2 regions of the Jeotgalibaca porci genome follow, and region 1 is predicted to be linked to the other one. Evidence: a T-box and tRNA genes for the amino acid it is inferred to sense, from the RefSeq annotation. Region 1 holds a T-box; the other holds one or more tRNA genes.
The links. The T-box of region 1 lies ahead of thrS (threonine--tRNA ligase). A T-box ahead of a tRNA ligase gene usually reads a tRNA of that ligase, here a tRNA-Thr.
Positions count from the first base shown of each region.

Region 1 (27,289 bases):
ATAAACCGTGGGCTGCTGAAAAATTGGCAGAGCATCCAGAATACGTTGTTACAGAGCTAATTTCACAAAAAGGGAAATGGCAAGAAAGTTTCAAAAATGAGGCACCGATTCACATTGAAGTAGGTTCCGGAAAAGGCCAATTCATCGTTGGTATGGCGGCACAAAATCCAGATATTAACTATATCGGAATCGAATTGCAAACAAGCGTAGCAGTTACAGCTTTGGATAAAATGTTGGAAGCACAATTGCCAAACGTGAAATTATTAAATACAGATGGTGGTTTGCTATCTGATTATTTCGAAGAAGGTGAAGTTGACCGTGTGTATTTGAACTTCTCAGATCCATGGCCAAAAGCTCGCCACGAAAAACGTCGCTTGACGTATAAATCATTCTTGGAAAATTACGAAACAATTATGAAACCAAATGGCGCTGTCCATTTCAAAACAGATAACATGGGACTTTTCGAATACTCATTAGGAAGTTTCTCGCAATACGGCATGATTATTGATCAAGTGTGGTTGGATCTACATGCTTCCGATTTCGAAGGCAACGTTCAAACTGAATACGAAGAGAAATTCGCTGCAAAAGGCCAACCGATTTACCGGGTCGAAGCGCATTTCTCAACAAAATAGATAGAAAAAATCGCAACGCAGAAAATTCTGCATTGCGATTTATTTTTTTGATAGAAAGTGCTGACTCAAACTGGCTTTCGCATTTGAGTAGTCGTTTTCGGTTAGAAACGCTGACTCAAACCGATTTTCGCATTTGAGTAGTCGTTTTCCGCGAGAAACGCTGACTCAAACCGATTTTTGCATTTGAGTAGTCGTTTTCGGTTAGAAACGCTGACTCAAACCGTTTTTCGCATTTGAGTAGTCGTTTTCGGTTAGAAACGCTGACTCAAACCGTTTTTCGCATTTGAGTCAGCACTTTTTGCTTCGTTGGAAATTTACAGCTTATAAATATCTAAGATTGTACCTGTATACGCGTCTGCGATGAATTCGTATTGAACGAGCTCGTCATTTTCTTTTCTCGAAATGCCACCATAGTAGACATCGGTTTCAGAAGAGAAGCGCGTTAGCGGTACGGGATGGAGTTCAATCCACGAGCCTTCAATTGGTCCGTCTGCTAAGAACATTTTTTTTACGTTATCAAGAATTTTATCGCCGTTTACTTTTTTTCTTCTGCCAGCGCAAAGAGCTACCAGAGATGCTCCAATGACAATTCCTGATGTCAGTAGGATACCGGCAAGGATTCTTTCTCTATTTGAGTCATAAAAGGTTTCTTCATCTTTAAATAACATCGTGATCCCTCCTGATTCTAAATGTGAAGATTCTAACGCTAGTATAGCATAAATGCGTATGAGGTGTTAATGATTTAAAAACCGTATTATTGCCGGTTTTCATAAGATTATGTATAATGAAAAGTAGAATTAACGGGAGGGTTGTCCAAGTGGAAGACAAAACATTTCAACTGATTAAGGACTTAACAGAAATTCAAGGTACGAGCGGAAATGAGCGTAACGTTCGTAATTATATGCGTGAAAAAATGACGCCATTTGTGGACCGTGTAGAAACAGACGGTTTGGGTGGTGTTTTCGGAATTCGTGAAAATGAAAACGCGGACGCACCTCGTATTATGGTTGCGGCACATATGGACGAAGTTGGCTTCATGGTCACGCTCATTACGGACAATGGTATGTTGAAAGTGACGCCACTAGGTGGTTGGAGCCCGTATGTTGTTTCAGCACAACGCTTCACACTGCAAACACGTAACCAAGATATACCAGTAATCTCTTCATCAATCCCGCCGCATTTGTTGCGTGGAGCAGCCAGCAGTACAGATTTAAAAGTAGATGAAATTCTATTCGATGCTGGGTTTGATTCGCTTGATGAAGCAATGGAATTTGGTGTGCGCCCGGGCGATACAATCGTACCGCAAGCTGAAACGATTTGGACTGCCAATAAAAAGAAAATTATTGCGAAAGCATGGGACAACCGTTACGGGAACGTTGTTGTGGTAGAAGCCTTAGAAGCTCTAAAAGATGAAAAATTACCAAACACCTTGATTGCGGGAGCAAACGTGCAAGAAGAAGTAGGGCTACGCGGGACACGCGGTTCAGTTAATAAATTTAATCCAGATTTATTCTTTGCCGTTGACTGTTCTCCTGCAAATGACTTGATGACTAAAAAGGGAACCTTTGGCCATTTGGGAGAAGGATTCTTGCTGCGTATTCAAGATCCTGGCATGATTACTTTGCGGGGAATGCGTGAGTTCTTGTTGGATACTGCAGAAACGCACAATATTCCGTATCAATATTTTGTATCAAAAGGTGGTACAGATGCTGGTGCAGCGCACACAATGAATCACGGTGTACCAAGTGCGGTAATCGGCGTTTCAGCACGTTATATTCATACACATCAATCCATGTTCCATATTGATGACTACGCTGCTGCTAAAGAGATGGTTATTCAAGTAGCGAAAACACTTGATAAGAGTACATACGAAACGATTATGGAAAGAAATTAGGAGGGCATTCAGATGGGAAATTTAACACTTGAAAAATTACAAGAACTGAAACAAGCAGAAAAAACAGTGTATTTATTTACAACGACATGGTGTGGTGACTGTCACTACATCAAACCGTTTATGCCTGAAATAGTTGAAAAGTTCGCAGATTTCACCTTTGTTGAAGTGGACCGCGATGAATTTATGCCGTTTGCGCAAGAGCACAGTGTCATGGGAATTCCAAGTTTCATTACGTACAATAAAGGTGAAGAAGTAAGCCGTTGGGTAAATGGCGATCGTAAAACACAAGAAGAAATCGAAGCGTATTTAGAAGAAACACGCGAAAAAATCTAAGGGAGCCTATTATTATGTGGTTAAGTTTTTATAACAAAGATGCAGTTGGCGATACATTATTATTAACAAAAGGTGACATTACGCGTTCTGAACTGGCAACAGAGTCAAAGGGAAATGTAACACGTATTTACCGTGAAGCGACTGGCGAAACAGTAAGTATGAATGTTTTTGAAATTTCTAAAACATTTACACCGGCTGGAAATGGGCAGGTTGTTTTGACAGATGAAGAATTGGAGCAATTGAATGCTTTGATTAAAACGGTTGGTTTCGAAGATGAAATTACTGTTGATTTGTCACCAAAATTTGTGGTGGGGTATGTTAAAGAGTGTGTACCGCACGAAGATTCAGACCATTTAAATATCACTCAAACAGAAGTGGATAATGGCGAAGTTCTGCAAATTGTTTGTGGCGCTAGCAATATTAAAAAAGGGCAAAAAGTTGTTGTAGCGAAACCGGGTGCAGTAATGCCAAGTGGTTTGATTATTTGGCCGGGTGAGTTACGCGGAGTAAAAAGTAACGGCATGATTTGTTCAGCTAAAGAATTGAACGTTGAGAATCCAACGGGCAAAAAAGGTATTTTGGTGCTGGATGCCGATACTGAAACAGGAAAAGCATTTTTTGAATAATAATACCGGAAGGAGTGCGTGCAATGATTAAGGGTAAAGGTACTTTCCCGAATTACTTATTAAATACATCAGCTCATGATGAAAAAGAAACGGAAAAAAGTGAACGCCAGTCCCAGCACACAACGTTTGTTGCGTCAGACATGCACGGTGCCACTCCTTCTGTTCCATTTTTAAGAGAACATAAACATTCTTTCCAACGCTATCAAAAGGAAAATCCTGAGGCGAAAATCCGGAAAGACTATATCTCTGAAGAGCGGAAGCGGCAACGCGAGGAAAACAGTGAGAAAGCTTCTCAAGTTTTTTCATTTTACAAGAGTCGACGCCCATTTCGCGCTTCTGAGATTCCTTCAATCTGGAATACTAATCCTCGTGATGAAAAAGGAAGCACAGATTATAGTAGAATCAAGGAGCAGCTGTATGTGAATGATGCAGACTTGATTTTAGTTGATTTGAACCCATCCACAGAAGTTGAAAAGAAGTCTGCAGTTAATAGAAAAGCAAACAAAGCTTTGCACCGCTCGCTAGGGTTAATTATGGAACAAGAGCAGGCTCATTCGTGGGCACAGAGAGAAGTTGTCCAGCAAACGCCCATCGTGAATGGTGTCAAATCTTTCTTTGATGAAATGAATGAAACGTAGATGCTTGTAATATACTCAATAAGTGTTATAATTTCGTGGGGATTTTTTTCATTGAGGTCGGTTATAGATTAGTGGAGGAAACAAATGAATAATCAAAATATCTATCATTTTGTCGGGATCAAAGGATCCGGCATGAGTGCACTCGCAATTATTTTGCACGGTAAAGGTTTAAATGTACAAGGTTCAGATGTAGAGACTTATTTCTTTACTCAAAAAGGGCTAGATGATTTAGGCATACCGATGTATCCATTTGCGAAAGAAAACATTAAACCAGGAATGGTTGTTATAGCAGGGAATGCCTTCCCAGATTCGCACGAAGAAATTGTGCGTGCGAAAGAGTTAGGCTTAGAGGTTGTCCGTTATCATGAATTTATTGGCAAGTTCATCCAAGATTTTACCAGTGTAGCGATTACAGGTTCACATGGTAAAACAAGTACGACAGGATTACTGTCACACGTACTGAGTGGGATTGAGCCAACCAGTTATTTAATTGGAGATGGAACAGGGTTTGGTCGTCAAGACGCAGATTTCTTTGTGTTGGAAGCGTGCGAATACCGTCGTCATTTCTTGGCATATTCTCCGGATTATGCGATTATTACCAATATTGATTTTGACCATCCAGACTACTACCAAGATATTAACGATGTGGTGAATGCTTTCGAGACATTTGCCGGGCAAGTATCAAAAGGGTTGATTGCGTGTGGCGATGATCCATACATGGACCGCATCAAGGTTGATGTTCCGATTTATTTATATGGAATGGAAGCTGAAAATGATGTTGTGGCGAGTAATATTGAAAAGACAACAGAAGGCAGTACGTTCGATGTAACGATTCGTGGTGAATTCTATGGTCGTTTTACAATCCCAACATTTGGAAATCACAATATTTTGAACTCATTGGCAGTCATTACCTTCACGCATTTGGAAGGTCTGTCGAAAGAAAAAGTTCAAGCACAATTAGATACGTTTGGTGGCGTGAAGCGTCGCTTTAGCGAGAAAATAGTAGAGGATATGATACTAATTGATGATTATGCTCACCATCCACAAGAAATTAAAGCAACATTGGATGCGGCACGTCAAAAATATCCTGAAAAAGAAATCATCGCTGTTTTCCAACCACATACATTTACACGCACAGTTGCTTTGTTGAGTGAATTTGCGGAAGCATTAAATGTTGCGGATGCTGTTTATTTATGTGACATTTTCGCATCAGCACGTGAGCAAAGTGGTACGGTCTCAATTCAAGACTTGGCAGATAAAGTTGAAAAAGGAGCAGAAGTGCTTCCACTCGAAAATCTGTCACCATTGTTGCAATACCGCAATGCAGTGATTCTATTCATGGGTGCCGGAGATGTTCAAAAATTCGGTATGGCGTATGAAGAGATATTGAATCACAGTATTAAACGTGTAAACTAATAAAGGCTAAATCAGAGGCTGTTCTCAGTAAAATGAGGCAGTCTTTTTTTGCGGGCGAAAGTGAGCAATGAATCGGTAATCATTCCCCATAATGCGGCGAAAGTGAGCAATGAACCAGTAATCATTCCCCAAAAACCCCAAATCGCTGCCTCACCTCATCCTCCAAACGACATTCATCGGATCTAATTGTTCCAGTTCCTTTGAAACCCTTGCGGGATTTGTTAAAATGGAAGTAATCTATTTGATACGGGAAGGTAGGATCGTATGGCATTGAAAGATATAAAACTAGGAAAAACGATTGATGAAATTCAAGAAGGGGATTCCTTAACGGTTACAGAGATTATTGAGACGCGCGACGTTCTGTTATATTTAGGATTAACAAACGATGATAACCCGCTTTACGTTCAGTACGACTATTCTCAAGAAACAACTTATCACAAGCCGCTTGTGCCAACGGTACTCCTTGTTGGAATTATTACGAGTAATATTTCCAAGCATTTACCAGGCCCTGGTTCGCATATAGTGGATCTATCCATTGACCTTATCGAACCGATTTATCACAACATCACGATTACCTTTGATTTCACAGTGAAGCGCTTGGACGAACGCCGCGAGCAAGTGACGATATTTGTCGAAGGAAACACTCTAGATGGCGAACGCCTGGTGGAAGCAGAATTGATTGTGGCGACTCCACAAAAGCTGCATTTCCCGGATGGGGATGAAGAATAAAAAAGTTAGGATGTAAATAAAATGGCAGATAAAAAGAAATTATTATTATTGGACGGAAGCAGTTTGGCATTCCGCTCCTTTTACGGCCTGTTGGATTTGAATCGATTCAAAAACCAAAATGGCCTTCATACAAATGCGCTTTACGCATTCAACCGCATTTTAACGCGCTTATTCGAAGTGGAGCAACCGACCCATATGTTGGTGGCTTTCGATGCTGGGAAAACGACATTCCGGACCGAGTACTTTAAAGAATACAAAGGCGGCCGTCAAACGATGCCTTCAGAGTTGGCAGAGCAATGGCCGTACTTCAGCGTCCTAATCGAAGCGATGGGTTCCAAAACGTACGAGCTTCCAAATTACGAAGCAGACGATATTATCGGAACATATGCCCGTATGGCTGAAGAGCAAGGGTTTGACGTCGTTATTATTACCGGCGATAAAGATTTAACGCAACTTGCGACTGACCAGACACGTGTAGATATTACCGTTAAAGGCGTTTCAGAATTGAAATCTTATACACCGGAATCGATTCGTGAGGAGATGGGAATCGAACCGCTCCAGATTATCGATATGAAAGGTCTAATGGGCGATTCTTCCGATAACTACCCAGGTGTAACCAAAGTCGGTGAGAAGACGGCTTTAAAATTGTTGAAAGAGTACGGCAGCATCGAAAATCTTTATGAACATGTCGATGAAATGAAAAAAAGTAAGATGAAAGAAAACCTCATCAACGACAAAGAATTAGCGTTTATGAGTAAAAAGTTAGCAACAATTGACTTGGCTACGCCGGTTAGCTATTCACTTGATGAACTCATTGTGACAGATGAAAACAAAGAAGAACTGGTTTCTTTCTATCGCGAAATGAACTTCAATACATTCTTACGCGATTTGGATCATACGGAAGAAGACGTTTCAGATTCTTTTGAGAAAATCACTTATACACATCTCGACGAAATTACCGAAGCACATTTCACTAATGATATGGCGCTTTATGTCGAAATGTTAGAGGATAACTACCACTATGGCACAATCGTTTCTGTAGCTTGGGGAGACGCGAACACGATTTATACAGCCTCTCCGGAAACGGTAAAAGCTAGCATTCCTTTCAAAGAGTGGGCAGCAAATGAAGAAATGAAAAAAGCCGTTTATGATGCCAAACGCACACAGGTTATCTTGCATTATGCAGGCATCACACTGAACGGGATTCATTTCGATACGCTCCTGGCTTCCTATATTATCAATACGAAAGACACGGGCCGCGACATTGCCGCAGTCGCACAGGAATACGGGTATACAGAAGTTTCTTATGACGAAACGGTTTATGGAAAAGGTGCGAAGCAAGCTGTTCCGGAAGATGCGGACATTGTGAACGAACACTTAGCACGTAAAATAAAAGCCATTCAAACACTTCGTCCTCAATTGGAAGCTGAATTCGAAAAGGATAACTTGACCGAATTATACTATGAAATAGAATTACCCTTAGCGCTTATTTTGGCAGAAATGGAAATGACTGGTATCACGGTTGAACCCGCACGTTTGGAGAAAATGAAAGTCGAATTTGCCGCGCGTTTGACAGAAATGGAAAAAGGCATCTACACCGAAGCAGGCGAAGAATTTAATGTGAATTCACCAAAACAACTGAGCATCATTTTATTTGAAAAAATGGGATTGCCCGTTATTAAGAAAACGAAAACAGGCTATTCAACGGCCGTTGACGTGTTAGAGAAATTGAGTGCGACCGCACCGATTGCCCAAATGATTTTGGATTACCGCCAACTTGCGAAGTTGCAATCCACATATGTGGAAGGATTGTTAAAATATATCAAACCTGAAACAGGGAAAATCCATACCATTTATACACAAACGCTGACACAAACGGGACGTTTAAGCTCTAACGAACCAAACTTACAAAACATTCCGGTTCGAATGGAAGAAGGGCGCAAGATTCGTCAAGCCTTTGTACCTTCGCATCCAGACTGGCAAATATTTGCATCGGATTATTCACAAATTGAATTGCGTGTCTTGGCGCATATTTCTGAAGATGCGCATATGAAGGAAGCTTTCATCGAAGAACAGGATATTCATACTTCAACAGCCATGCGTGTGTTTGGGATTGAAGATGAAGCAGAAGTGACGGGCAATGTGCGTCGCCAAGCGAAAGCTGTTAACTTTGGAATTGTTTATGGTATTTCTGACTACGGATTATCGCAAAACTTAGGTATTTCAAGACCCGAAGCCAAAACATTTATCGATACATATTTCGAAAAATATCCAGGTATCAAGCAGTTCATGACGGATATTGTGGAAGAAGCGAAAGAAAAAGGATTCGTTGAGACGCTATTCCACCGTCGCCGTTATTTACCGGATATCAACAGCAGTAACTTCAACTTGCGCTCTTTTGCTGAACGAACAGCGATCAACTCGCCGATTCAAGGAACAGCAGCTGATATCTTAAAGATTGCGATGATTCGCATGAATAAAGCGTTGAAAGAAAAAAATATGAAAACACGTATGCTTTTACAAGTGCATGATGAGTTGATTTTTGAGTGCCCGCCAGAAGAGATTGAAGTACTGGAGAAATTGGTGCCGGAAATCATGGAAAATGCTGTCAGCCTATCTGTACCTTTGTTAGTGGACAGTCATTACGGAAATAGTTGGTACGAAGCGAAGTAAGCAGGAAGACTGTGACACAGTCGTTTCTAAGGAGGATTTCAAATGAGAAAGGCTAACCCTTTTTACGGATGGATGATTGTTTTAGGAGCGATTGTGTTTTTAGCTCTTTCAGCACCAATTTCGGTTTCTCTAACCAGCTTATTTGCTACGGCGGTTACCGAAGATACAGGTATCTCGTTGAGTCAATTTACGTTATCAAATACCTTACTTCAAGGTGTGGGCATTTTATTGGCACCATTGGCTTCACGCTTATTGAGTACTAAATACTTTAAGAAAATCCACATCGCGATGACTGCTCTTTACGGGACAGCCATTGCGATGCTTGGCTTTGCCAATCATTTGTACGTTTTTTATTTGATCTCACTCGTTAAAGGAATAGCTTTCGTTTTTATTGGGATTATTCCTGTGGCAATGATGATTAGTAATTGGTTTGAATGGAAGCGCGGAAAAGCGATGAGTCTGGCGATGACCGGATTAAGTATGGGCGGAGTCATTTTTGGACCGCTTGTGTCGAAATGGTTATTATAATATGGCTGGCGCCAAACGTATATCATTTATGGCGTCATGCTGCTGGCGATTGGCCTGCTGATATCGCTGTTTATTTACCAACGTGTCCCTGAAGATAAAGGCTTAACCAAGTTGATTAGTAACCAAAGCGGTGAAACGCAAACCAAGATTCAGAATCGCCAGATATATTTAAGCGGTCAGGAATCTCTTGGGAAACCATTTTTCCTCATGCTACTTATTGGCATGCTGTTTGCGGGCTTGGTAAATGGCGGCGGACTGGGACAATTTCCACGTGCTTTCAGCCTCGCGCATGGCGCTGTATTTGGAGGATTATTGATTTCGATCTATTCACTCGTAGGAATCTTTGGGAAATTATTATTGGGATGGCTAAATGATACCTTTGGCATAAAAGTCGCGATTATTTACAGTGCCGGTACCTTATCCCTGGTTTTCTTTTTTATGCTCTTTTCAAATCAGTTGTGGGCCGCGTTTGTAGCTGCGATTCTGTATGGATCCGCAAATGCGATTGGGGCGGTTGTCGGCCCGCTATTGGTTGCCTCCTTGTATACCGTCGAAAATTACGGTGATGCTTACGGATCATCCAAAGTGTCCAGCAAACAGGGATGACATTCGGCTCTATTACCGTCGCAACGTTGTTTGATAGGACGGGCAGTTATCAGCCTGCTTGGCTGTTATTTTTAGTACTCGCAGCTGCTGTTTTAGTCTTGTGGTTGCCGGCCTTGAAGTTAAGTCAAAAATATCTGATTAAACAAAAAGAAAGGGAAGATGTACATGCCTGAATTACCAGAAGTAGAAACGGTTCGCAGAGGGCTCAATCAGCTCGTGGCGGGTGCGACCATCAAGAGTGTGGACGTATTCTGGAATCGGATGATTACACCGCCATTTTCCTCTGAACGTTTCCAAAATGAATTAGTCGGCGAACAAATTCATACAATTGAACGTCGGGGTAAGTACTTGATTTTTCTTTTAGATCATTGGGCGATGGTTTCCCATTTGCGAATGGAAGGGAAATTCACTGTTACAAAAACAGGTGAGCCTTATGAGAAACACACGCATGTCGTTTTTCATCTCAGTGATAATCGCGATTTGCGTTATTTGGATGTGCGTAAGTTCGGTCGTTTTTCGTTGATGCCGATTGATAAAAAGGAAAATTACGGTCCAATTCAAAAGTTAGGACCTGAACCAACAACGAGCCAATTTTCGCTCGAGAATTTCCAAGAAAAGTTATCCCGGACACAACGTGCAATTAAAGCGGTGATTCTGGATCAGCATATTGTGGCAGGTGTGGGGAATATTTATGCCGATGAATCTTTGTTCCGTGCGCAAATTAATCCCATGAAACCCGCGAATCAGTTAAATAAGGGGGAGACTGCGCGTCTGCGTGAAGCGATTATTACGGTTATTGCAAATGCAGTGGAAGCAGGCGGGACCACCATTCGGACGTATAAAAACACGCTGGGAGAAGCCGGGAAGTTTCAAGTTGCTCTCAATGTTTATGGCAAGACAAATGAAGACTGTCCACGCTGTGGCACCCCGATTGAAAAGACTAAAGTCGCACAACGGGGCACACATTACTGTCCTAAGTGCCAAGGGTCGATTGCACGCTATGAAAAGAAAGGACCGGCAGGATGACATATATTTTAGGATTAACAGGAGGTATCGCGACTGGGAAGTCAACCGTGTCAAGGTATTTTTCTGATAAAGGCTATGCGGTGGTGGATGCAGATGTAGTAGCACGTCGCGTGGTTGAACCAGGGACAGAAGGGTTGGCTAACATTGTCGCGCATTTTGGAACTGAAATTATCCAAAAAGACGGAACATTAAATCGTGAAAAGCTAGGCGCAATGATTTTTTCCGATGCTGAAAAACGTGAAACGCTAAATAACCTTTTAAGTGCTCAGATTAGACGGACGATTATGGCCGACACAGAAACGCTTGTAAATGCAAACCAACCGCTGATTGTATTGGATATTCCCTTACTGTATGAAGCAGGCTATGAAACCCACTGTGATGCCGTTATGGTTGTGTATACAACCGAAGCAGTGCAGCTGGAACGGTTAATGGCCCGCAACAATTTGACGGAAGAAGAGGCTTTGAATCGTATTGCCAGTCAAGAGCCGATTGAAACCAAGAAAGACCGCGCAGATATTGTCATAGACAACAACGGCCCCCTGAACCATACCTATGAACAAGTTGAAACATGGCTGAAAAACAACATAATATAGCGGTTATTATGGTATACTAGCTACAGAAAATGACTAGAAAGGGGTCTGGAAAGAATGCAATGTCCAAAATGTCAATATAATGGATCGCGAGTTGTGGACAGCCGCCCCGTCGAAGAAAATAACTCGATTCGCCGCCGTCGTGAGTGCGAATGTTGTCACCAACGCTTTACTACTTTTGAACGAATTGAACAGACACCGTTGCTCGTTGTGAAAAAGAACGGGACACGTGAAGAATTCAGCCGTGAAAAGTTATTGCGTGGTCTGATTCGCTCCAGTGAAAAGCGTCCGATTAAGTTGGAGCAGCTGGAAGAAGTTGTGAACCAGGTTGAACGGGAACTGCGTGCATCGGGTGAGAGCGAAATACCAAGTATGGCTATCGGTGAGTATGTGATGGAGCACTTGGCTAAAATTGATGATGTAGCGTATATTCGCTTTGCGAGTGTGTATCGTCAATTTTCTGATCGTGAAACATTCTTGGCGGAACTACAAAACCTTGAGAAAAAGAATCACCATGAGCTAGAGGGGCGGAACGAATGAATACACCTTGGAAAAATTTAAGTCCGAAAGACTCCTTTCGCACACAACAAACGTGCTTTATTTCCGATGTGGACCGTAAAGTCATCACCTACTTGTATCAACCTATTATCGGCTCACATGCGTTCAGTTTGTACATGACGCTATTGGGTGATTTTGAAATGACACCCCAACCAAAACTGCATTCTGAACTGCTAGCCACATTAAACGTCGGGATACCGGAGTTTTATCAGGCACGCATTCGTTTGGAAGGCATAGGCTTATTGAATACATACGTGAGAGAAACCGAGCAGATGAAAGAATACATCTACGAGCCGTTGATGCCTGTCACGAGCAAACAGTTTTTTGAAGAAGATTTGTTACGGATGCTGTTGCGGGAACACATTGGTGAAGGACGTTTGAGACGGCTGCAAGAGCAATACAGTTTTCCAAAAGCTGACTATAGTGACTTACAGAAGATTACGCAATCATTTGTAGGTGTTTATAATGTGGCGCGTACGATTGTCCCGTTGGAGCAAAGTTCATTGCTGGAATCACGCAAAGGTCAAGCACCGCAGATTGAAATATCTTCGTTTAACTTCAGCTACTTGAAGCAATTATTAAATAGTCAGTTTTTCCGTCCTGAAGCATTGACATCAGAACTTCGGAAGAAGATTGAAGTCCTTAATAAATTGTACGGCATTGAAGAAGAGGAGATGGCCGCATTATTGATGCGTGCATCAAATCTTGAGAATGGTGTTGTGGATACAAAGGAGCTCGAGAATTTGGCTGCCGACAGCACGACTCAAGGTATTTCTAAGAGTGTGATTCGTGACAAAGTGGAGCAAACGGCCGAGGCTTCTGCCGAGCAACAGGCGAACCGGGAAGCGGCTTTGAAAAAAGCCGGCTACACTGAGCAGGAAATACAATTGGTTTTACTAGCGGAAAAATTAACTCCGTATCAATTTATCGCGGATATTAAGGCGCAGAAAAAGGGACAGGTTACTTCAAATGAAAAAAATCTGCTGAACATTTTGTTGAGCCAATACGATTTGTCCTCGGGAGTTTTGAATATGCTGATTTATTACATGTTGGTAATTCAAGGTGAGCCGACGATGAATAAAGGTGTCGCAGAACGGATTGCCAACGACTGGACCCAATCCGAAATCTCCTTGCCCGAAGAAGCGATTAATAAAACGAAACAATTTATCGGACAAAAGCGCGCCACTGCTGAAAAGCGCAACGTCCGTCAATATGGTCGTAACGTTGTCCGTAAGGTGGAGAAATTACCGGAATGGGCAACGGAGAAACCGACGCAGACGAAAAGCGAACGTCTTCTTTCTGACGAAGAACAGAAACGATTTAATGAACGCCTGAAAAAATTCAGGAATGGTAGAAAGGCCGGAGATGACTAATGGATCACATTGGAAGAGGATTCCGTAAATTTATGAACCAACCAAATGTTTCCGAACAATATGAAAATATGATTCGCTCGGTCTTGGCTGATCCGGAAGTCCATACTTTTCTGGAAACAAATAAAAAAACAATTACGCAAGAAATGATTTCGAACAGCTACTCAAAGTTACATGAGTTCGTGCAAGAAAAGCGTAAGTTAACACGCGGCGAAATGGGGCAAAACCCCGGTTACCAACCGGAATTGGCGCTTAATGCCGGATATATTGATGTGGTGTATGTTCCCGATCAAGCCACGATTAAACGGGAACGTGAGAAAGAATTGCGTAGCCGCATCAATTCAATTAATATTTCCAAAGAAGCTCGAAAAGCAACAATGGAGCAATTCGTGCAAACGGAAGAGCGCTTGGATGTGCTGAGCGAAGCGTTCGATTTTATAGAAGCGTATGCCGATAGTCCAGGTAGCTTCCATCAGGGCTTGTATATCCACGGGCCATTTGGTGTTGGTAAAACGTATTTGTTGGGGGCAATTGCCTATGAGCTTTCTTTGAAAGGTCATGTTACAACTTTGATGCATTACCCGACATTTACGCAAGAAATGAAAGCTGCGATTTCAGACAACAGTGTGCCTGAAAAGTTGGACTTGATTAAAAAAAGTGCGATTTTAATGTTGGATGATATCGGTGCTGAAATTAACTCGACTTGGGTGCGTGATGAAATTCTGGGTGTGATCTTACAACACCGGATGCAAGAACATTTGCCGACATTTTTTACCTCAAATCTCACTTTTTCCGAGTTGGAACAACATTTGCGAATCGGAAATCGCGGTGACGATGAGCCGATTAAAGCCAAACGTTTAATGGAACGTGTGCGCTTTTTGGCGAAAGAAGTACAAATGACAGGGAAGAATCGCCGTCTAAAAGGTTAAGAGGCCCTTGCATTTCTTGCTTGTTCATGTTTTAATGAACTAGAAATTAAATGAAATCGTTGAGAAAGACAGACAACAGAAGATAACATTTTTAGAGAGAGATGGGTTGGTGGAACATCTCAATGGCCTTTTGTATGTACCCCTTTCGAGAGAAGAATTGAAACAAGTAGATTCTTCCGGTCCGCACCGTTAACGCGCTGAAGAGTTTTCGTTTCTGACGAGAACTGAATTTGGGTGGAACCACGTCAATTACACGTCCCATTTCCGGAAGAAATTCTGGGAATGGGACTTTTTTTATTTATTAAGAGAGTATGGAGGAATAAAAATGGCAGAAATTAAGATTACTTTCCCAGATGGCTCTATCAAGTCATTTGACAAGGGAATAACTGTTCAAGACGTTGCGAAAAGCATCAGCAACAGCTTGGCTAAAAAAGCACTAGCTGGGAAATTCAATGGTGAATTAGTTGATTTTACCCGTGAATTGGAAGAAGACGGAACATTGGAAATTGTAACGCCGGATCACGAAGATGCATTGGGTATTTTGCGTCACTCAAGCGCGCATTTATTAGCACATGCGATGACACGTTTATTCCCGGGTGTTCATTTCGGGGTAGGACCTGCGATTGAATCAGGCTTCTACTATGATACAGATATGGAAAACCAATTGACAGAAGAGCAATTGGCTGACGTTGAAGCGGAAATGACAAAAATTATCCGTGAGAACCATGCCATCGTCCGTCGTGTTGTTTCACGTTCTGAAGCATTGGAAATTTTCGCGAATGATCCTTATAAAGTGGAATTGATTACTGATTTACCAGAAGATGAAATTCTAACTGTTTACCAACAAGAAGATTTCACTGACTTGTGCCGTGGGATTCACGTGCCGTCTACAGGTAAAATTCAAGTGTTCAAATTATTGTCATTGGCTGGTGCATACTGGCGCGGAAATTCAGACAACAAAATGATGCAACGTGTATACGGAACGGCATTCTTTAACAAAAAAGATTTAGCCGAATTCCTAAAAATGCGTGAAGAAGCGAAACAGCGTGACCACCGTAAATTAGGGAAAGAATTAGACTTGTTTATGATTTCTCCTGAAGTTGGATCTGGTTTACCATTCTGGTTGCCAAAAGGTGCGACAATCCGTCGTACATTGGAACGTTACATTGTGGATAAAGAAGTAAGCTTGGGTTACCAACACGTTTACACGCCAATCATGGCAAACGTAGACTTGTACAAAACGTCCGGTCACTGGGATCACTACCATGAAGATATGTTCCCGCCAATGGATATGGGTGATGGCGAAATGTTGGTTCTACGTCCAATGAACTGCCCGCACCACATGATGATTTACAAAAATGAAGTTCACAGCTACCGTGAATTGCCAATCCGAATCGCGGAACTGGGTATGATGCACCGTTACGAAAAGAGTGGGGCATTATCTGGGTTACAACGTGTACGTGAAATGACATTGAACGATGCACACGTGTTTGTTCGCCCAGATCAAATCAAAGAAGAATTCAAACGTACTTTACAATTAGTACTAGATGTTTACGAAGACTTCAAGATTACCGATTACCGTTTCCGTTTAAGCTACCGCGACCCAGCTGACAAAGAGAAATACTTTGATGACGATGCAATGTGGGAAAAAGCAGAAGCAATGCTGAAAGAAGCAATGGATGAAATGGAATTGGACTACTTCGAAGCTGTCGGCGAGGCTGCTTTCTACGGTCCAAAACTGGACGTTCAATTCAAGACTGCAATTGGGGTAGAAGAAACAATGTCTACAATCCAATTAGACTTCTTGTTGCCAGAACGTTTCGACTTAACATACGTTGGTGAAGACGGTGAAAATAACCACCGTCCGGTTGTTATTCACCGTGGCGTTATTTCAACAATGGAACGTTTCGTAGCTTACTTGATTGAAGAATATAAAGGTGCGTTCCCAACTTGGTTGGCACCGGTTCAAGCAACAATCATCCCGGTAAGCGTGGAGCACCATGCAGACCGTGCTTACGAGTTGAAATCACAAATGGACCGCATGGGTATGCGCGTCGAAGTGGATGATCGCAACGAGAAAATGGGTTACAAAATCCGTGCTTCTCAAACGCAAAAAATTCCCTACCAAATCGTAATCGGAGACAAAGAAGTAGCCGAAAATACGTTGACTGTCCGTCGTTATGGTTCGAAGGAAATGAATACAATGGCTGCAGAAGAGTATCTGTCATCTGTTGATTTCGAAATTAAGAACTTTAAATAATGGAATGTACGAACCTCCTCGTGAGGTTCGTATTTTTTCGGGGTGAAATGGTCACTATAAGGCTTAAAAATGGTTTGAGAGAGCCATTTGAGGACTAAACTGCGCACTCAAACGCAAAAACGGATCTGAGTGCGCATTTTTAGGCATTACCTGCGCACTCAAACGTAAAAATGAATCTGAGTGCGCATTTTTAGGCATTACCTGCGCACTCAAACGTAAAAACGAATCTGAGTGCGCAGTTTTAAGCACTACCTGCGCACTCAAACGCAAAAACGAATCTGAGTGCGCAGTTTTAAGCACTACCTGCGCACTCAAACGCAAAAACGAATCTGAGTGCGCATTTTTAGGCATTACCTGCGCACTCAAACGCAAAAACGAATTTGAGTGCGCAGGCATCCAAAAGGAAACATTTCTATCCCATCCGAAATAGGTTTGTGTTACTATAACACCAACGTATTATTTGAAAGGGGAACAAGCATGTCACGCGATAAATTGATGAACCTACTTGAACAAAAGGAAGCAGATATGATTGCACTACGCCGTCATTTTCACGAAAATCCTGAAATTTCATTTGAAGAAAAAGAAACAGCCGACACGATTGCTGCCTTCTATGCAGGGAAGGACGTAGAAGTCAAACGCAATGTCGGAAATGGTTACGGTATCGTTGTAACCATTCAAGGGAATAAGCCGGGCAGAACGATCGCCTTGAGGGCGGATTTTGATGCCTTACCAATTAAGGAAGAGACTAATTTACCGTTTGCTTCTAAGAAGCCCGGTGTGATGCACGCATGTGGGCACGACGGACATACCGCATATTTGATGACCTTGGCAGATTGTTTCATCGAATTGAAAGATGAGTGGGCCGGTACCATTAAAATCGTCCACCAAAATGCTGAAGAAGTTGGACCGGGTGGTGCTAAATCGATAGTCGATTCCGGTGAACTGGACGACGTGGATGAAATTTACGGCATTCATTTTTATCCAAACATCGAAGTCGGGCACGTTGAGTACGCGAGTGGCTGGGCGTATGCCGGCTGTAGTGAGATTTCAGTTAAAATTCAAGGAAAAGGTGGACATGGTTCCATGCCGCATATGAGTAACGATGCGATTGTCGCTGCTTCTTCCTTTGTCATGAACTTACAGACGGTTGTTTCTCGCCGTATTAATCCCTTTGATATGGCGGTCGTAACGATTGGTTCCTTTGAAGGAGAAGGCGTCAGCAATGTTATCAAGGATAATCTGACACTTTACGGCGATGCGCGTTACATGGATATCGAAGTTGGGAAGAAGATTGAAGAAGAAGTCCGTAAATTAGCGCGTGGGTTGGAAGAAGGCTTCAGTGTGGAAACCGAAGTCACATTCGCCTGGGACTATCCGCCACTATACAACCACCCTGAACAGACCGAAGCAGCTGCGAAAGTAATGAATGAGCGTGGCGTAGGGACGTATCTGGAAAATGCTTCCTTAACACCGGCCTTTAACGGTGCCGAAGACTTCGGCCAATATCTATTGAAAATTCCTGGCGCATTCTTAAATATGGGTGCAAAACCAGAAACAGACACATACTTTATGAATCACCATCCGAAATTCGATATCAACGAAAAAGCATTACTAGTCGCAGCCAAAACGGTCGGCGACATCACTCTCAGCGCGTTGGGTAAATAAATTCAAAAAAATGTTTGACAATATGATAAATACATAGTAAGATATAACAGTTGAGAAAATACAAGCAGGAGCACCCGCTTCTCGCCTAAGTTGACAGTTGTCCTTGGGCCAGATATGTACAAGTTTGTCACAGTATTGGACTGTGTCATAATTGGGCGGGTATCGGAGATATCCGCTCTTTTTTCTGCGCTTTTCTCTCAAATATCATGGAGGTGAATGACCATAGCTAAAGATATGATGGTAAACGACGGAATCCGAGCACGCGAACTTCGTGTAATTGGAAGCGATGGTGAACAAATCGGAGTAAAAACGAAAGCAGAAGCATTGCAACTAGCTGAAGCCGCAAATTTGGATCTAGTAGTAGTATCGCCAAATGCAAAACCGCCTGTAGCCCGTATTATGGATCACGGGAAATACCGTTTCGATCAACAAAAACGCGAACGGGAAGCTCGTAAAAACCAAAAAGTGGTCAACATCAAAGAAGTGCGTCTAAGTCCGTCCATTGATGAGAATGATTTCCAAACGAAAATGCGTAATGCACGCAAATTCTTGGAAAAAGGCGACAAAGTGAAAGCATCTATTCGATTTAGAGGACGTGCAATCACACATAAAGAAATCGGACAAAAAGTCCTGGACCGCCTAGCATCTGAACTATCGGATGTATCCTCAGTTGAAAGCAAACCACGTATGGATGGTAGAAGTATGTTCTTGATGCTGGCTCCAACGCAAGAGAAGTAACAATTTTATTTTTTTAGGAGGAAGACTAATGCCAAAACAAAAGACACACCGCGGATCTGCTAAACGTTTCAAAAGAACTGGTAATGGTGGTTTGAAACGTTACAGTGCTTTCACAAGCCACAGATTCCACGGAAAAACTAAAAAACAAAGACGTCAATTGCGTCAGCCATCAATGGTACACGCATCTGATATGAAACGTATCAGCCAACAATTATCACAAATGAAATAATTAAACTACGAATACTAGTAGAGAACAAGATGTTCTCATAAGGAGGAATTACCATGCCACGTGTAAAAGGTGGAACAGTAACACGCCAACGCCGCAAGAAAGTTCTTAAACTGGCTAAAGGCTATTATGGTTCAAAACATACATTATTCAAAACAGCTAAACAACAAGTGATGAAATCTTATATGTACGCATATAGAGACCGTCGTCAAACTAAACGTAACTTCCGTCGTCTATGGATTACGCGTATCAACGCAGCAGCTCGCATGAACGGTTTGAGCTACAGCCAAATGATGCACGGTTTGAAACTTGCTGGAGTGGAAATGAACCGTAAAATGCTTGCAGAATTAGCAGTTAACGATGCAGCAGCTTTCACAGCAGTTGCAGAACAAGCTAAAACAGCATTAAACAAATAATTAAACGAAAAAAAGTTATCTCTTTATGAGGTAACTTTTTTTGTTTTCGGTTAAACTTATGTTAGGTTAATAATGAAAGCGAAAACACAGGAGGTAGAAGAATGACAACAAAGAGACAAACGTTGCCAGAAATGCACACTGATTTATTTATAAATGGAAAATGGGAAAAAGGATCAAAAGGGATGCGGCCAGTTATTAACCCTGCGACTGGCGAAACCTTAACGGAAGTATCAAGAGGTGACAAAGCAGCCTTCGAACGAGCGATTGAAGCAGCTAAACAGGCCTTTCCTGTTTGGTCTGGTATGGAATTACGCGAACGGGTCAAAATTCTGCACCGTGCTGCCGACTTAATTGAGGAAAATGCGGATAAATTAGCACTGATTATGACTTTAGAACAAGGAAAGCCATTGGCAGAATCAAAAGGTGAAATCCAAACGAACGTTGATAATTTGCACTGGAATGCTGAAGAGGCGCGTCGCATCTACGGAGAAACTATTCCGGCTCCAAATAATCATAAATATGAGGTACGTAAACAACCAGTCGGAGTGGTGGGTGCCATTACACCATGGAATTTCCCATCAAACATGATTGTCCGTAAAATTGGACCAGCTCTCGCAGCGGGCTGTACAGTTGTTTTGAAACCGGCTGGGAATACCCCGCTATCCGCGATTGCTATTTTCGAAATCTTCGAAGAAGCCGGCTTACCAGCCGGCGTTGCCAACTTGGTTATGGGCTCAGCGAGTGAAATCGGCGCTACTTTTGCTGAAAGCAAAGATGTCCGCAAGTTAACATTTACCGGCTCTACTGAAGTCGGCCATGTATTGTACGAACAGTCAGGTAAAACATTGAAGAAAATATCTCTGGAATTGGGTGGGCATGCACCCTTTATCGTCTTCAAAGATGCACCGATTTCAGAAACAGTGGATATGCTTGTTAAAATGAAATTCCGTAACAATGGGCAAGCCTGTACGTCACCGAACCGTATTTTCGTGGAAAAAGAAATTAAAGAGGTATTTACAAAGGAACTTGTTGCTGCAGTGAAGAAAATTAAAGTTGGAAACGGGCAAGATGAAGGCGTTGTAACGGGACCGCTTATTAATGATGAATCACGCAAAACAATCGATGCACAAATTAAAGATGCAACCGAAAAAGGCGCAGAAGTATTAATCGGTGGCGGTCGCTTAATGGAAGGTGAATACGCAGATGGCTTCTTCTATGAACCGACTGTTTTGGATCATGTCACACGCGATATGACTATCTTCTATGAAGAGACATTTGGTCCGGTAATTCCATTGCTTACATTTGAAAGTGAAGATCAAGTCATTGAAATGGCCAACGATTCTGATTTTGGTTTGGCATCGTATGTCTTTACAAAAGATTTACGTGTCGCAGAAAAGGTAAGTAATGCTTTGGAATATGGCTTAGTAGCAATAAATAACGTGGCGGTTTCCAATTCAGAAACACCATTTGGCGGTATGAAGTTCTCGGGATTAGGCCGTGAGAATGGCAAACAAGGTGTAGAAGAATTTATGGAAACGAAATTTGTGAACACGAGTTATTTCAAATAACAGTAGAGGATCGGGGATTATTTCCCGGTCTTTTTCTATGGGAATTTCTAATACCTAAAAAGAGGGTTTCACTGCTACCTACTATTCTACCGTATGCAATTTGTCACAAATTGTTCACTACTTTATTCTGTGAAGTAGGATATGATAGAGGTGTCGAAAAGTATTCGGAGAGAAGGTGAGAACGTGTTTCGTGGAAATAAAAGAATTGCGATTTTGGGTAGTGGTTTAAGTGGGTTGGTCGCAGCTTATGAATTAAATAAAGCAATTGAAGCAGAGGGATTGCCATTTGAATTCGTTTTACTTGAAAAGAGCGATCAAATAGGCGGTACCATCCGAACTGTTCAGACGGACGTGGGTCCTGTGGATGTGGGTGCAAGTAGTTTTGATATTCGCCGTGAAGATATCCGGCCGTTCTTAGCGGAATTGGGCCTTGAAGATGAGATAGAGTACAGTATAGGCGGCAAGCTAGATCGATTCAGTACCAATGAATTTGTAACATCTAAAAAGCCGAGTTACCACGGAATTCCCATCAATTTTTCCGATATTATGCACGAAAAGGAATTGTCCTTAAGTGATAAGTTATCCGTATTAATTAACCACTCTTTTAATAATATGAAGCTGGGAATGGATTCAAATACGACCACTTCTGAATTTTTGGAATATCGTTTTTGTAAAGCTGTTAGTACAATGATTGCTTACCCTAACTTTCCGGAGAATATCTTTGGGTCGATGGAACTATGTCCACCTGCTTTCTTTGACCAAAACCTCATTAGTTTATTTGAAAATACGGACAGTCGCTATAATGTAACAGAAGCAGAGTTAGCACACTATATGGATGGTGAAGGCTCTGAATACACCTTGAAAGGCGGTCTGGCGGTGCTGGTTGAAACACTTATGGAAAAGATTCCGGATGTTGTTTTAACAGGAAAAAAAGTGACTAATCTTTATGGTATGGATGAAAATGTATTTCTGATGACCTTGAATGATAACGAGAGCTTACGGGCAAAAACGGTTATCTCAACACTTTCAATTGCAGAATCTGCGCCCTTATTGAATAATTGTGAAGACATTGGCATTAAAATTCCACAAGCACAGGTCTCCTCGATGGGTACCATTTTATATCGTTTTGAAAAGGGTGCGTTGACGCGTTATCCAGAAGGGTACGGCTTTGTTATTCCAAAGCGTAGTTCCTTCCATATTACAAAGACATCACTGTTGAACCGTAAATGGCCGTCCTTGAAAGATGCCGATCACGATATCATGTTAGTTGAAGTGGGGCGTCGTCTGGAAGATACCATTGTTCAATTATCAGATGAAGCATTCTTGAATATTATTAATGAAGAAGTGAATGAAATATTTCAAGTTAAAGGCGCGTATCAATCCGCAAAAGTTTATCGCTGGATAAATAATATTCCCCATCTGGAAGCAAATGAACGGAATGAATTAAATGAAATAACCACCATACATAAAAAACGTATTAATGACAAAGGTATTTTTATGGGCGGAAATGGCTTCAGAGGGTATGGTCTACCAAATGCCATCAACGAAGGAAAACGCCTAGCCAGAGAGGCTTTAGCCTATATGAAAGCACAACAAGAACTTTAGAAATCGCTGAGATTTCTAAAGTTCTTTTCTTTCTTTTCAATGTTATACTACTATTAGGCAAGTTATCCTGTTATGAGGAGGTATCTTTATGAAGTTAACGGTATTGGGATTTATGGGCGGCTATCCTGCGAAAGGTGTCGGCACCACAGCGTATTTGTTGGAGTCTGAAGCCTTTCATTTGTTGATAGATGTCGGAAGCAACGCGGTTTTGGCGTTAGAAAAACATCTGGATCCGAAGCAATTAGATGCGGTTATAGTGACCCATTATCATCCCGATCACATTGCGGATATGGGCGTCCTGCAGCATGTTTTTCAGCTGAAAGACCCAGATAAAACCCTGCCAATTTATGGGCATGTAGAATCTGATTTGCACGGACTCCGTGAAAGTGCGTATACAACAGCAGTAGATTATACTGGCAATGAACCGATTATGATTGGTCCTTTTCGGATTGCATTCTTGAAGACGCTTCATCCTGTTCCGTGTTATGCACTTGAAATCATTGAAATTACAACGGGTAAAAAGTTAGTATTTACCGCAGATTCAGGCTATTTAGCGGATTTTGTTTCATTTTCAAAAGATGCGGATGTCTTATTAGCTGATACAAACTTTTTCCAAGGACAAGAAGGTCACAAGGTGCATATGACTTCTTATGAAGTGGGAAGCATTGCTAAAGAAGCAAATGTGAAAAAGTTAATTTTGACGCATTTACCTCCAAGTGTTGAATGGGAGAAACTGCTGGGAGAAGCAAAGGAAGCGGCCGGCGATGTTGTTGTTGTGCAGCTTGCGGAAAAAGATTTACAAATTATTATCTAATTGATAGAGGAGACGAAACGGTATGTATTTTGTTGATAATCAAAACCATCTTGACCCAAGTGTAAATATTGCCTTGGAAACGTATTTATTAAAAGAGAAAAATTTGGATGAGCCTATTTTGCTATTTTATATTAACGAGCCATCTATTATCATAGGACGAAATCAAAATACAATCGAAGAAATTAATCAAGCATATGTGGAAGAAAATAACATCCACATTGTGAGACGGATGTCCGGCGGCGGTGCGGTTTATCACGACTTAGGCAACTTTTCATTCTGTTTTATTACCGAAGATGACGGGAACTCTTTCCGTGATTTTGCGAAATTTACAGAACCAGTTATTGAGTTCTTGCATAAAGCGGGTGTTAAAGACGCCGCTTTGAAAGGGCGTAACGACTTAACAATCGGAGATCAAAAATTTTCCGGAAATGCGATGTATGCGACAAATGGCCGTATGACTGCCCATGGAACAATTTTGTTTGATTCAGACTTGGATGCTGTATCCAGCGCTTTGAAACCACGGAAAGATAAAATTGAATCCAAAGGTATTAAGTCTGTTCGCAGCCGCGTCACGAATATTAAACCATTTGTGGATGAGGCTTATAAAAATATGACTACGGAAGAATTCCGTGATGCCTTGCTTCTACATATTTTCGAAGTGGATAACCGTGAAGACGTGAAAGAGTATCATTTAACGGAAGAAGATTGGAAGCGTGTATACGAAATTCGCGACGAATATTTTGGCAACTGGAATTGGAATTACGGTAAATCGCCTAAATACGGTATCGAAATCCGCCGTCGTTTCCCAATTGGAACGATTGATTTCTTGTTCAATATTAAAGCAGGGGAAATTGTGGAAGCAAAAGTCCATGGTGACTTCTTTGGTTTAGGCGAAATTTCCGACGTAGAAGAAACGTTGGTAGGGACGAAATATACCAAAGCGGATTTACGTGAGAAATTTGAAACGATTGACTTGAAGAAATATTTTGGTGCGATAACTGCTGAAGAACTGGTTGACTCTCTTTTCGCTGAATAGGAGTTGGTTAAAATGGCAAACAATTTATTTAAGTTTCAAATCGAAACACATCAAAAGCAATCTTTCACGAATCTGGATCACTATTTAAATGAAGCCATTCGTGATAGTGGTGTCAGTGATGGGATCGTCTTGGTATATTGTCCACATACGACTGCGGCAATTACGATTAATGAGAATGCGGATCCCGACGTGAAAGTTGATTTGAAATTGGGACTGAATGAAACCTTTCCACATCGCGCTGATTATGTCCATATGGAAGGTAATTCTGACGGACATATGAAGTCTTCAGTTGTGGGTGCTAGCGAAATGTTAATTCTGGCAAACGAAAAATTGATTCTGGGAACGTGGCAAAGTGTTTATTTCGCAGAATTTGATGGTCCCCGTCATCGTACTTTTTATGTGAAGCTAATAGAAGGCTAATAAAGGGAAAATGGAATTTCAAAAAAGAAATCGGGACGCTACTGCCCCGGTTTCTTTTTTTGTGTGGGTGGTTAGGTTGGAGGGTGGATGGCTCACTCAGGTTGTTGAGTAGGCTCTTTTGCTGTAAATGGCTCACTCAGATCGGAATTTACGTTTGAGTAGGCTCTTTTGCTGTGAATGGCTCACTCAGATTGGAATTTACGTTTGAGTAGGCTCTTTTGCTGTAAATGGCTCACTCAGATTGTTGAGTAGGCCGGCTCCGCCAGGACTAAGGGAATTAGGCAGTAATATTGCTTGTTGGGGCCACGGTAATAGAATCAGTAGCGGAAGTAAAAAATGTGTAATGCTGGCCAGTTCATCAACCGCTTCCCAAAAAATCACACAAAAAAGGCAACTCCTCTAACTTCAGGAGTTGCCTTTTAACATATTCTTATTAACGTTGTAAACCGATGGCAGTTTCAATACGGTTCAAAGTACTGTTCGCATACGCATTTGCGCGCTGAGCACCTTCGTCTAAAATCGCATCCAATTCACCAGATTCCATCAACTTGTAGTAGCGCTCTTGAATTGGTTCAAGAACGGAAACAACAGCATCTGCAAGTTTTTCTTTGAAATGACCGTAGCCACTGTCCGCAAATTCTGCTTCCAATTCTTGAATTGATTTGCCACTGAAGTTCGCAAAAATTGTCAATAGATTAGAGATACCCGGTTTGTTTTCCTTGTCATATTCAATCACGCCACTTGAATCTGTTTTGGCACTCTTGATTTTTTTACGGATAATGCTTGGATCATCCAACATTGAAATAAACCCTTTTTTGTTTTGGTCAGACTTACTCATTTTACTGGTAGGGTCTTGAAGACTCATGATACGGCCGCCCGCTTCAGGAATTAGTGGTTCCGGCATTATGAGGTCACCCTCGTAGCGATTGTTGAAACGCTGTACGAAGTCACGTGTTAATTCGAGATGTTGTTTTTGGTCTTCGCCAACTGGTACGAGATCTGCATCATAAAGAATGATGTCCGCAACCATCAAAGGCGGGTAAGTCAGTAAACCAGCTGAAACAGCATCTTGTTTAGTCGACTTGTCTTTGAATTGCGTCATGCGCTCCAATTCGCCGATGTACGTATTACATTGTACAATCCAAGCTGCTTGCGCGTGCGCAGGAACTTCTGATTGCACAAAGATTGTTGATTTCTCCGGATCAACGCCGCAAGCGATATACAAAGCCGCCAAGCCGCGTGTCCGTTCTTTTAATTCTTTTGGATCTTGTGGGACAGTAATTGCATGCTGGTTAACGATACAGTAAGTACAGTCATAGTCATCTTGTAAAGCGACAAAATTTTTGATCGCACCGATATAGTTTCCGATTGTTAACATGCCACTAGGCTGTGCACCTGAAAAAACTTTTTTCTTCAACTAAAATCACACTCCTATAATCTTCTCTCCTATTATAGCGTATTTTTAAAGTTCGTGACACCATAAAAAAAAATCACAAACTTTCCTCTCTTTATTTATAATTAATCTAAATAAGGGTCTTGAAAAGAAAGGTTAAAATACGGTTAAACGTTGATTTAACAACGAAATCAATGTTTTTTAAAAGAGCTAACAGTGAACAGATTGTGGCAACATTATGAATAAATGTTAAAAAAGGGGTAGCCAAGAATAACTTTATCCTGTATAATAGACTCTATAAGATACATTTATTAAGAAGAACAATCGCTTACAGGAAAGGAGAGATCCATTTATGGTTACTCTATATACTTCACCAAGCTGTACTTCTTGCCGTAAAGCGCGGGCGTGGCTGGAAGAAAATAATATTCCTTACACGGAACGCAACATTTTCTCAGAACCTTTATCTCGGATCGAGATTAAAGAAATTCTGAAAATGACTGAAGAAGGTACAGAGGAAATCATCTCCACACGATCAAAAGCATTCCAAGAAATGAATGTGGATCTCGATGATTTACCATTGAACAACTTATTCACGCTCAT
Region 1 covers NZ_CP049889.1:572,981-600,269, reverse strand. The annotation lists gene trmB (tRNA (guanosine(46)-N7)-methyltransferase TrmB) at 1-632, shown strand, start outside; gene G7058_RS03115 (PepSY domain-containing protein) at 947-1,300, opposite strand; gene pepA (glutamyl aminopeptidase) at 1,450-2,526, shown strand; gene G7058_RS03105 (thioredoxin family protein) at 2,539-2,859, shown strand; gene ytpR (YtpR family tRNA-binding protein) at 2,874-3,485, shown strand; gene G7058_RS03095 (hypothetical protein) at 3,509-4,123, shown strand; gene murC (UDP-N-acetylmuramate--L-alanine ligase) at 4,208-5,539, shown strand; gene G7058_RS03085 (hotdog family protein) at 5,804-6,268, shown strand; gene polA (DNA polymerase I) at 6,290-8,941, shown strand; partial or broken gene G7058_RS11860 (MFS transporter) at 8,984-10,075, shown strand; gene G7058_RS03065 (hypothetical protein) at 10,072-10,248, shown strand; gene mutM (DNA-formamidopyrimidine glycosylase) at 10,241-11,101, shown strand; gene coaE (dephospho-CoA kinase) at 11,098-11,694, shown strand; gene nrdR (transcriptional regulator NrdR) at 11,749-12,231, shown strand; gene G7058_RS03045 (replication initiation and membrane attachment family protein) at 12,228-13,622, shown strand; gene dnaI (primosomal protein DnaI) at 13,622-14,548, shown strand; T-box leader at 14,599-14,812, shown strand; gene thrS (threonine--tRNA ligase) at 14,874-16,808, shown strand; gene G7058_RS03030 (amidohydrolase) at 17,286-18,473, shown strand; ribosomal protein L20 leader region at 18,530-18,663, shown strand; gene infC (translation initiation factor IF-3) at 18,690-19,211, shown strand; gene rpmI (50S ribosomal protein L35) at 19,240-19,440, shown strand; gene rplT (50S ribosomal protein L20) at 19,494-19,853, shown strand; gene G7058_RS03010 (NAD-dependent succinate-semialdehyde dehydrogenase) at 19,955-21,421, shown strand; gene hemG (protoporphyrinogen oxidase) at 21,605-23,026, shown strand; gene G7058_RS03000 (MBL fold metallo-hydrolase) at 23,115-23,840, shown strand; gene G7058_RS02995 (lipoate--protein ligase) at 23,863-24,876, shown strand; gene G7058_RS02990 (secondary thiamine-phosphate synthase enzyme YjbQ) at 24,889-25,296, shown strand; gene trpS (tryptophan--tRNA ligase) at 25,730-26,674, opposite strand; gene spxA (transcriptional regulator SpxA) at 27,042-27,289, shown strand, end outside.

Region 2 (2,416 bases), 500 kb from region 1:
GAGTAGCGCGTCTAAGTAGTCGACTTTCAAACGTTCTAGACTTTCTTCCACTGACTGAATGATATGCTCCTTTGAGAAATCATACATTTTACCTGGGACAATTCCCGTTTTCGATTGGACATGGACTGCATCACGTGCAATTCCCATTTCCGAAAAGGCGCGACCAAAAATTCGTTCTGACTCTCCACCCCCGTAGATGTCAGCATGATCAAAAAAGGTAATGCCATTATCTACCGCAGTCTGAATGACTTTTTTAGCTTCTTCATCTGTAAGGCTATTCATTCTCATGAGACCTAACCCTATCTCTGATACTTTAAGTTCAGTCTGTGACACTTGTATTTTTTTCATATCCGACTCCCCTTTGAAAACGTTTTACCTACAAAAGTATATCACACTTAAAGTTGTCATGTATAATATTCTATATGGAGAAAGAATGGAGGATATCGTTATGTGGTATGGAAATTTATTCGAGGAGTTAAAGTCTTTGCAAGATTCTGAGAGAGCCGTTTCGATGGCTGCCTATATGCGTAATCAATTTCCTTTTCTGGGTATTGCTGCAACTCCACGCAAGTTGGTGGCAAAGTCCTATTTTAGAATTGCACTGCAGGAACACATAATTGACTTCGATTTCGTTGAGAAATGCTTTCAACAACAAGAAAGAGAATACCAGCAGTTGGCGGTTGATTACCTCTTGTCGATACAAAACTTATTAACGCCCGAGGATCTTAATAGAATTAAAAAGTATATCGTAACAAAATCGTGGTGGGATACTGTCGATGGATTAGATGGTGTAGTTGGAAGCATGACGCTTCGTTATCCCGAACTCAAAAAAGTAATGGTGGAATGGAGCCAAACGGATAACATTTGGCTGCGAAGAGTCGCCATTGACCATCAACTGTTGTTCAAGAATAAAACCGATACACTCCTTTTAGCAGAAATCATCACGAATAATTTCGGGACCAAGGAATTCTTCATTAATAAAGCAATCGGATGGTCTCTTCGTGATTATAGTAAAACAAACCCACAGTGGGTGAAGGATTTCATTCAGAAGCATTCGTCTCAGATGGCTCCGTTGAGCATTCGAGAAGGCAGCAAGTATCTTTAAATCGTCCTCCTAATTCTCATGATTCCAATATACTGAAGACATAACTCAATAGAAATTTCTTCTAAATAAGCATTTGGGTCTTTTGTTCCGACCCACATTCTTGTACAATGAATGTGGATCACGTGAATCCTCCTGTTATTTTGTGTGGTAACTTAATTATAGGGGGTTCACGTGCCTTTTTTCTTTAAAAAAGAAAATGGTGTTGGTGAATCATTACGATTCACCAACACCATTTATTATATAGAGTCCAAAAAACCCTTGTAGCATACTGTCAAAACAGTAAACTACAAGGGTTATTAAATGTTGGTTAAGTATATTTTTGTAAAAGCGCAAGCCATCTGTCGGGATCGAACCGACGACCTCCACCTTACCATGGTGGCGCTCTACCGACTGAGCTAAGACGGCAAAGAAAAAACTCCGCAAGTAGGACTCGAACCTACGACATCATGATTAACAGTCATGCGCTACTACCAACTGAGCTATTGCGGAATAAATTTACTGCGCGGCAACGTCCTACTCTCACAAAGGGAAACCCTTCACTACAATCGGCGCTAAGAAGCTTAACTTCTGTGTTCGGGATGGGAACAGGTGTGACCTTCTCGCCATCGTCACCGCACAATTATTTAATTAAAGGAACAACGTTCCCTCAAAACTGAATCCATAACACGACTGAACAGCTGACCAACGCTCATTCATCGCTTGCTTTTTTTATTCTAAATCTTGGTTAAGTCCTCGACCGATTAGTACTAGTCCGCTCCATACATCGCTGCACTTCCACTCCTAGCCTATCTACCTGATCGTCTCTCAGGGGTCTTACTCATTCTAGATGATGGGAAATCTCATCTCGAGGGGGGCTTCACGCTTAGATGCTTTCAGCGTTTATCCCTTCCACACATAGCTACCCAGCAATGCCCTTGGCAGAACAACTGGTACACCAGCGGTGTGTCCATCCCGGTCCTCTCGTACTAAGGACAGCTCCTCTCAAATTTCCAACGCCCGCGACGGATAGGGACCGAACTGTCTCACGACGTTCTGAACCCAGCTCGCGTGCCGCTTTAATGGGCGAACAGCCCAACCCTTGGGACCGACTACAGCCCCAGGATGCGACGAGCCGACATCGAGGTGCCAAACCTCCCCGTCGATGTGAACTCTTGGGGGAGATAAGCCTGTTATCCCCAGGGTAGCTTTTATCCGTTGAGCGATGGCCCTTCCATGCGGTACCACCGGATCACTAAGCCCGACTTTCGTCCCTGCTCGACTTGTCTGTCTCGCAGTCAAGCTCCCTTCTGCCTTTGCACTCTACGAATGATT
Region 2 covers NZ_CP049889.1:1,085,008-1,087,423, forward strand. The annotation lists gene G7058_RS05525 (aldo/keto reductase) at 1-348, opposite strand, end outside; gene G7058_RS05530 (DNA alkylation repair protein) at 449-1,105, shown strand; tRNA gene G7058_RS05535 (tRNA-Thr) at 1,438-1,510, opposite strand; tRNA gene G7058_RS05540 (tRNA-Asn) at 1,521-1,594, opposite strand; rRNA gene rrf (5S ribosomal RNA) at 1,606-1,721, opposite strand; rRNA gene G7058_RS05550 (23S ribosomal RNA) at 1,826-2,416, opposite strand, start outside.
Region 2: it encodes a tRNA-Thr, which carries the amino acid that the T-box ahead of thrS (threonine--tRNA ligase) is inferred to sense. The anticodon was not compared.